Regions from separate parts of the Sphingomonas sp. P3_C5 genome, predicted to be linked through region 1. Evidence: riboswitches for the same ligand, from Rfam matches in the RefSeq annotation. Region 1 holds a riboswitch; the other holds the start of a gene.
What was found. A riboswitch is a leader RNA that binds a small molecule or an ion and turns the genes downstream of it on or off. The one in region 1 is predicted to bind cobalamin.

Region 1 (3,403 bases):
GTCCCGCGCGATCCGCCCCGCCACCTCATCGGCATCGAACCGCCGCCGCCAGATCTCGCCCGCGCCCGACACACGCCGCGGCACCAGGCCGAGCCCGCCGCGCGTCTTGGCGGACATCATCGGCATCGACTGCCGGCTCGCGCCGTCATCGATCCCGGGGTCGCGCTCCTGCTCGCTTCGATTCAAATCGATCCAGGCACGTGGCAGACGCTGCACAAGCATGGTCTCGCGGCCACGCGCCAAAACTGCTACGGCATCAATATACCGGTCTTCCAGCGCGGTCAGAGCCGCCAGCGGCACGCGCAGTGCGGCGCGCAGGGCGAGGGGGTAATCGCGGCCGGCATGGGGCACCGAGAGAATGACCGGACTCGCCGGCTCGGCGTCGCCGTAAAGATCGAAGGAGAGCGGGGCATCGGCCATTGAACGTCAACCTAGGGCGAGGCCGGTTTCATCGCAATCGGTGTAAGCTTCGCTGGAAAATCTTAAGTCATTTGAGCATAAACCTGCTCGGGTAATTGGTGGGACCACGGATGATCAGGATATTGCTAGCCGAAGACGACCGGGTGATGCGCGAGTATCTGACGCGTGCGCTTGAGCGTTCGGGCTATGCCGTCAGCGCGGTCGATCGCGGCACCGCTGCGATTCCGCTGCTCCAGACCGAACCGTTCGATCTGCTCCTTACCGATATCGTCATGCCCGAGATGGACGGCATCGAGCTTGCGCAAAAGGCCGGCGAGATGTGCCCGGAGCTGCGCGTCATGTTCATTACCGGCTTTGCGGCGGTCACGCTGAAGGCCGGCAAGACGGTCCCCCAGGCCCGCGTGCTCTCCAAGCCCTTCCACCTGCGCGACCTCGTGATGGAGGTCGATCGCATGTTCGAAATGGAGAACGTCACGCGGGGCCCCCTGAATTAGCGCGTGAGGGTGCTTGCGCAGGCGGACAACCCCCGCTAGAGCGCCCAACTCGCGTGGGCGTGTAGCTCAGTGGTAGAGCACTGTGTTGACATCGCAGGGGTCGCAAGTTCAATCCTTGCCACGCCCACCATTTTAAAAAAGCCCGTGAAGTCATCTGACTTTGCGGGCTTTTTTAATGCCCGACGTCCCCGGCCGCCGCCCGGATCATCCGCGATCGGAACTTCACCTTCTGCCAGAAGGTCGCGTCCTGCAGCTTGCGCGCCTTGATCGCCGCATCGGTCAGCGAGTCGAGCTGGGCGTCGCTCACCGCCTCGCTCTCGCGCGCATAGAGGAGCGACATCTCTTCGAGCTTCTCGCGCTGTTCCTTGGCGACGAGCGCGGAGCCACCAGTGGTGAGCTTGTGTACAGAGGCAAGCGACATGCTCTTTCCCCTCCCAACCTGCATGCAACGCCTTGATGCACATCAGGTTCCATAGCGTGGCTTGCGTCGCGGTGGCGCCGTGGCTAAGGCCGCGCACGTGACGGGTCCCGGAGACGGGATCAAGAGGGAAATCGGTGCGCGGACCTCTCCGCAAAACCGATGCTGCTCCCGCAACTGTAACCGGATAGCCGGTGCTCCATCACGCCACTGGGCTCGCGCCCGGGAAGGCGGGGCGCCACGCGAAGACCCGGAAGCCAGGAGACCTGCCCGCCACAGTCGATCCATCGCGCGGGCGGGATGCACCGGGCGGACGAGGGCGTTACCTCGAGTGAACGACATGAACCGGGCCGCAAGGACCGGGTGTCGTGTAGAGGCGCCCCTGGTCCCTCGGCCCCCATGTGAAGGGGCAATGCCATGATCGATTACCGTAAGTTCCTGCTGACCAGCGCAGCCTTGCTCGCCGCGACCGCCGCGCACGCCCAGGACGCGCCGGCCGCCGCCGCGCCGCAGGCTGCTCCCGCCGACGACTGCCAGACGACGAACGACTGTGACATAGTCGGCGACTTCGTCCGCCTACCGCCAGACATCATCGTTTCGGCCGGCGCACCACAACATGCCAACCAGATCGGCCAGGCCGTAACCGTCATCACCCGCGACGAGATCGAGCAGCGCCAGACCGTCTCTATCTCCGACCTGCTCGCCACCACGCCCGGCGTGACCGTGTCGCGCAATGGTGGTGTCGGGACCCTCACCGCGGTCCGCATCCGCGGCGCCGAGGGCGAGCAGACACTGACGATCATCGACGGCGTCCGCGTCAATGATCCCTCCTCGCCCGGCGGTGCGTTCGATTTCGGCGCCCTCCTCGCTGGCTCGGTCGAGCGCATCGAGGTGCTGCGCGGTCCGAACTCAGTGCCCTGGGGCAGCCAGGCGATCGGCGGCGTCATCAACATCACCACCATGAAGCCGAGTGAGGGCCTGCAGGGCCGCGGCAGTGTCGAATATGGTTCGCATGACAGCGTCTTCGCCAATGCCGCCGTCTCGGGCGGCTCCGGCCCCGTAACCGCAGCGCTGACCGGCGGCTATGCCCGCACAGATGGCATCTCGGCCTACGCCAAAGGCACCGAGCCCGATGGCTATGAACAATATGGTGCGACCGGCAGTGTTGGTATCGCCTTCACCGACGAAATCGGCATCGACCTGCGCGCTTATTATGCGCACAGCCATGTCGATCTCGACGGCTTCCCCGCCCCGAACTATGTCCTCGCCGACGACGCCGAATATTCGATCGCGCAGGAGATCTATGGCTATGCCGGCCTCCACGCCAATCTGATCGATGGCCGCTTCCGGAACCGCCTCGCCTTCACTGTCGCCGACGTCAACCGCGACAATTATGATCCGGCGTTCGGCCCAGTGGTCAGCTTCTTCTCGCGCGGGCGCAGCGAGCGGTACGAATATCAGGGCGACTTTCAGCTGGTCGAGCAGGTCCGCATCGTCGCCGGCGCCGAGCACGAGAACAGCCGCTTCTTCGACGGCTCCAACCGCCATGCCAGTGGCATCACCAGCTTCTATGGCGAGGCGATCGTCAAGCCGATCGAGATACTGACCGTCACCGGTGGCGTTCGCCACGACGACAACAGCGATTTCGGCGGCCATGTCAGCTTCGGTGCCAATGCCGCACTTGCCTTGCCTGAAGGCACTACGCTGCGCGCCAGCTATGCCGAAGGGTTCAAGGCGCCGACCCTGTATCAGCGCTTCGCGCAATATTACGGCACCATCAACCTGAAGCCCGAAACCGCGCGCAGCTATGATCTCGGCATCGAGCAGTCCTTCCTCGACCGTCGCGCCAAGGTCAGTGCCACCTGGTTCCACCGCGACACGCACAACCAGATCGGCTTCGATCTCAGCACCTTCACCTATTTCAACACCACCCGCACGCGCGCCCAGGGTGTCGAATTTGAGCTGGAACTGCGTCCAGTCGATGCGCTGACCTTCACGGCGAACTACAACTATATCGACGCGATCGACCGCACCCCCGGCGCGACCTTCGGCAAAGATCTCGCCCGGCGTC
Region 2 (3,403 bases), on a different contig from region 1:
CCTCGCTCGGCTTCACCGTACCCGGCATGATCACCGAATATGGCGTGCCGCGGTCGACCGTGTCGCTGGTGCCCTTCTTCGCGCTGATGGGCACCGTGGTCGGCTCGATGGTCTGGGGCGTCATCGCCGATGTCTATGGGCGCAAGGCATCGATCCTGCTCTCGGCGGTGATGTTCGTCGGCACCTCGATCTGCGGCGCGATGCCATCGCTCGCCTGGAATATCGCCATGTGCTTCATGATGGGCGCGGCGGCGGGCGGCATGCTGCCCGTCACCTATGCGCTGCTCGCCGAGATGATGCCCAACCGGCATCGCGGCTGGAGCCTGGTGCTGGTCGGCGGGCTCGGCGCGGTGGGTGGTTATTTCGCGGCGAGTGGGCTTTCCGCGGTGCTGCAGCCGATCTTCGGATGGCGCATCCTCTGGCTGGCGAACCTGCCGACCGGCCTCACCCTGGTGCTGCTCGGCGGGCTGATACCCGAATCGGCCAAGTTCCTGCTCGCGCGCGGCCGCAATACCGAGGCGGAGGCAGTGATGCGCCGCTTCGGCGCGACCATGCGGCGCGGCCCGGCGGTCGTCGCCGAGCGCGCGGCCGGGCATGGCGCGCTGACCGGCAAGAAGCTCGCTGGCAAGCTCGCCGCGCTCACCATGGCCGCGCTGACCTGGGGCCTCGTCAATTTCGGCCTGTTGCTGTGGCTGCCGACCGATCTCGTCGCCAAGGGCTATTCCGTCGCCGTGTCGAGCAAGCTGCTCGCCGAGAGCGCGCTGATCGCCTTCCCGACCGTCTTCCTGTGCGCGCTGATGTACAGCCGCTGGAGCACGAAATGGTCGCTGGTCACGATGGTCGGCGTGACTCTCGCCGGGCTTGCCGGGGTGCTCAACCTCGAGCTGGCCGGGGCCGGCAGCCCGGTGCTGCCGGTCGCGTTGCTGATCGTCGGATCGAACGGCATCATCGCGATCCTCCTGCCCTATACCGCCGAGAGCTTCCCCTTGCGGGTGCGCGGCCGCGCGACCGGCTGGGTCGCTGCCTGCACCAAGGGCGGCGGCCTGTTCGCGCAAGGCCTGAGCATCGCGGCGCTGATCCCGTCGATGGGGCTCGCCGCCACGATCATCATGGTGCCCGGCGCGGTCGCCCTCGCGCTGGTGGCGTGGTTCGGCCGCGAGACCCGCGGCGGCGATCTGCGTGATCTCGATGAGGCCTTGGGGCCTGAGGCGATGGTCCACGCCTGACGGTGCGTCGGGCTCATATAAAGATATAAAGAATTCTTTATATCTGTCTTGACGCAGCGCTACGGGGAGCTATCCTTGGCGCCGTCGAGGTTCTTCGTCCGGTCCTGCCGGTTGGAGCCAAGACGGGAAGCCGGTGCAATTCCGGCGCTGCCCCCGCAACTGTGAGCGGCGAGCGGCGATCCACTTAGCGTCACTGGTCCGGACAAGGGACCGGGAAGGCCGGATCGCCGCACTGACCCGCGAGCCAGGAGACCTGCCTCGTCAGATAACGTCCTCCGGCGGGGTGCCCGGTCAGGCCGCGTGCAACACCGCGCCCCGGCTTGTCATATGGGCGTGGACTCGTTGCCGCGCGTCCGGCCAACACCTTGCCCAACGCAAGGCCAAGTCGATGACCATCCAAGTCGCAACCCTCGGTTTCCCCCGCATCGGCCCGCGCCGCGAGCTGAAGTTCGCGCTCGAGGCTTACTGGTCGGGCAAGTCCGACGCCGCCGCCCTCAACCTCGCCGCCCTCGGTCTGCGCGCCGCCGGCTGGGCGCGGCAGAAGCTGCTCGGCGCCGACATCCTCCCGAGCGGCGACTTCTCGCTCTACGACCATGTCCTCGATATCTCGGCGATGCTCGGCGCGGTCCCGGCGCGCTATGGCTGGAGCGGCGGCAAGGTCGGCCTCGACACCTACTTCGCCATGGCGCGCGGGGCGCAGGGCCATAGCGAAGGCTGCGCCCACGCGCTCGACAGCACAGCCCAGGAAATGACCAAATGGTTCGACACCAACTATCACTATATGGTCCCCGAACTGGTCGCAGGGCAGAAGTTCGCCCTGTCGTCGAGCAAGGCAGTCGACGAGTTCCGGGAAGCCCGCGCGCTCGGCTATCACACGCGGCCGGTGCTGCTCGGCCCGGTCACCTGGCTGACCCTCGCCAAGGGCAAGGACGTCGACCCGCTGTCGCTGCTCGACGCGGTGCTCCCGGTCTATGAGGAAGTGCTGGCCCAGCTCGCCCGCGCCGGTGCCGACTGGGTGCAGCTCGACGAGCCCTGCCTCGTCCTCGATCTCGATGACGCCCAGCGCGCGGCGCTGAAGCGGGCATACAAGCGCCTGTCGGTGAACGGGCCAAAGGTCATGCTCGCCACCTACTTCGGCGCGCTCGGCGACAACCTCGAGCTCGCGACCGACCTGCCGGTCCACGGCCTGCACGTCGATCTGGCCCGCGCGCCCGAGCAGCTCGATGCGGTATGGCGGCGCGCCCGACCCGACATGCTGTTGTCGCTCGGCGTGATCGACGGCCGCAACATCTGGCGCGCCGATCTCGACGCCCTGCTCGCCCGCATCGCGCCGATAGCGGCCGAGCGCGACCTGATCCTCGCGCCGTCCTGCTCGCTGCTCCACGTACCGGTCGATCTCGCGCTGGAGACCGACCTCAATCCGGAGGTGACTCAGTGGCTCGCCTTCGCGGTGCAGAAGATCGGCGAGCTGTCAGTGCTGGCGCGAGCGCTCAACCACGGCGCTGGCTCAGTCGCCGAGCCGCTCGCGGCGGCACGTGCGGCAGTCGAAGCCCGCAAGACCTCGCCGCTGATCCATGATCCGGCGGTCGCGGCACGGCTGGCGGCGGTCGATCAGGCCATGACGAACCGGGCGTCGCCCTTCGCCGCGCGCAAGCCAGTGCAGCAGGCGCGCCTGAAGCTGCCGAGCTTCCCGACCACGACGATCGGCTCCTTCCCCCAGACGCCGGAGGTCCGCAAGGCGCGCGCCGCCCATATCCGCGGCGAGATCGACGATGCGACCTATGACGGCTTCCTCCGCGCCGAGACCGCCGAGACCATCGCGTGGCAGGAGGCAATCGGCCTCGACGTGCTGGTGCACGGCGAGTTCGAGCGCAACGACATGGTGCAATATTTCGGCGAGCAGCTCTCCGGCTTCGCCTTCACCCGCAGCGCCTGGGTGCAGAGCTATGGCTCGCGCTGCGTGCGCCCGCCGATCCTCTACGGCGACGTCGCACGGCCAAAGCCGATGACGGTCGAGTGGTGGCGCTACGCCCAGTCGCTCACGAGCAGGCCAATGAAGGGGATGCTGACCGGACCCGTCACGATCCTCAACTGGTCCTTCGTGCGCGACGATCAGCCCCGCGCGCTGAGTTGCCGCGAGATAGCGCTGGCGATCCGTGACGAGGTGACCGACCTCG

Region 2: it holds a riboswitch for cobalamin, as region 1 does, so the genes downstream of both, metE (5-methyltetrahydropteroyltriglutamate--homocysteine S-methyltransferase) here and AC1DVS_RS24750 (TonB-dependent receptor plug domain-containing protein) in region 1, are expected to answer to the same signal.

What each region holds. Positions count from the first base shown of each region.
Region 1 is NZ_JBFUHA010000015.1:12,243-15,645, forward strand. Features, by position in the region: gene AC1DVS_RS24730 (N-formylglutamate amidohydrolase) at 1-420, opposite strand, end outside; gene cpdR (cell cycle two-component system response regulator CpdR) at 531-914, shown strand; tRNA gene AC1DVS_RS24740 (tRNA-Val) at 970-1,044, shown strand; gene AC1DVS_RS24745 (hypothetical protein) at 1,087-1,335, opposite strand; cobalamin riboswitch at 1,421-1,620, shown strand; gene AC1DVS_RS24750 (TonB-dependent receptor plug domain-containing protein) at 1,750-3,403, shown strand, end outside.
Region 2 is NZ_JBFUHA010000001.1:27,247-30,649, reverse strand. Features, by position in the region: gene AC1DVS_RS00160 (MFS transporter) at 1-1,226, shown strand, start outside; cobalamin riboswitch at 1,297-1,501, shown strand; gene metE (5-methyltetrahydropteroyltriglutamate--homocysteine S-methyltransferase) at 1,615-3,403, shown strand, end outside.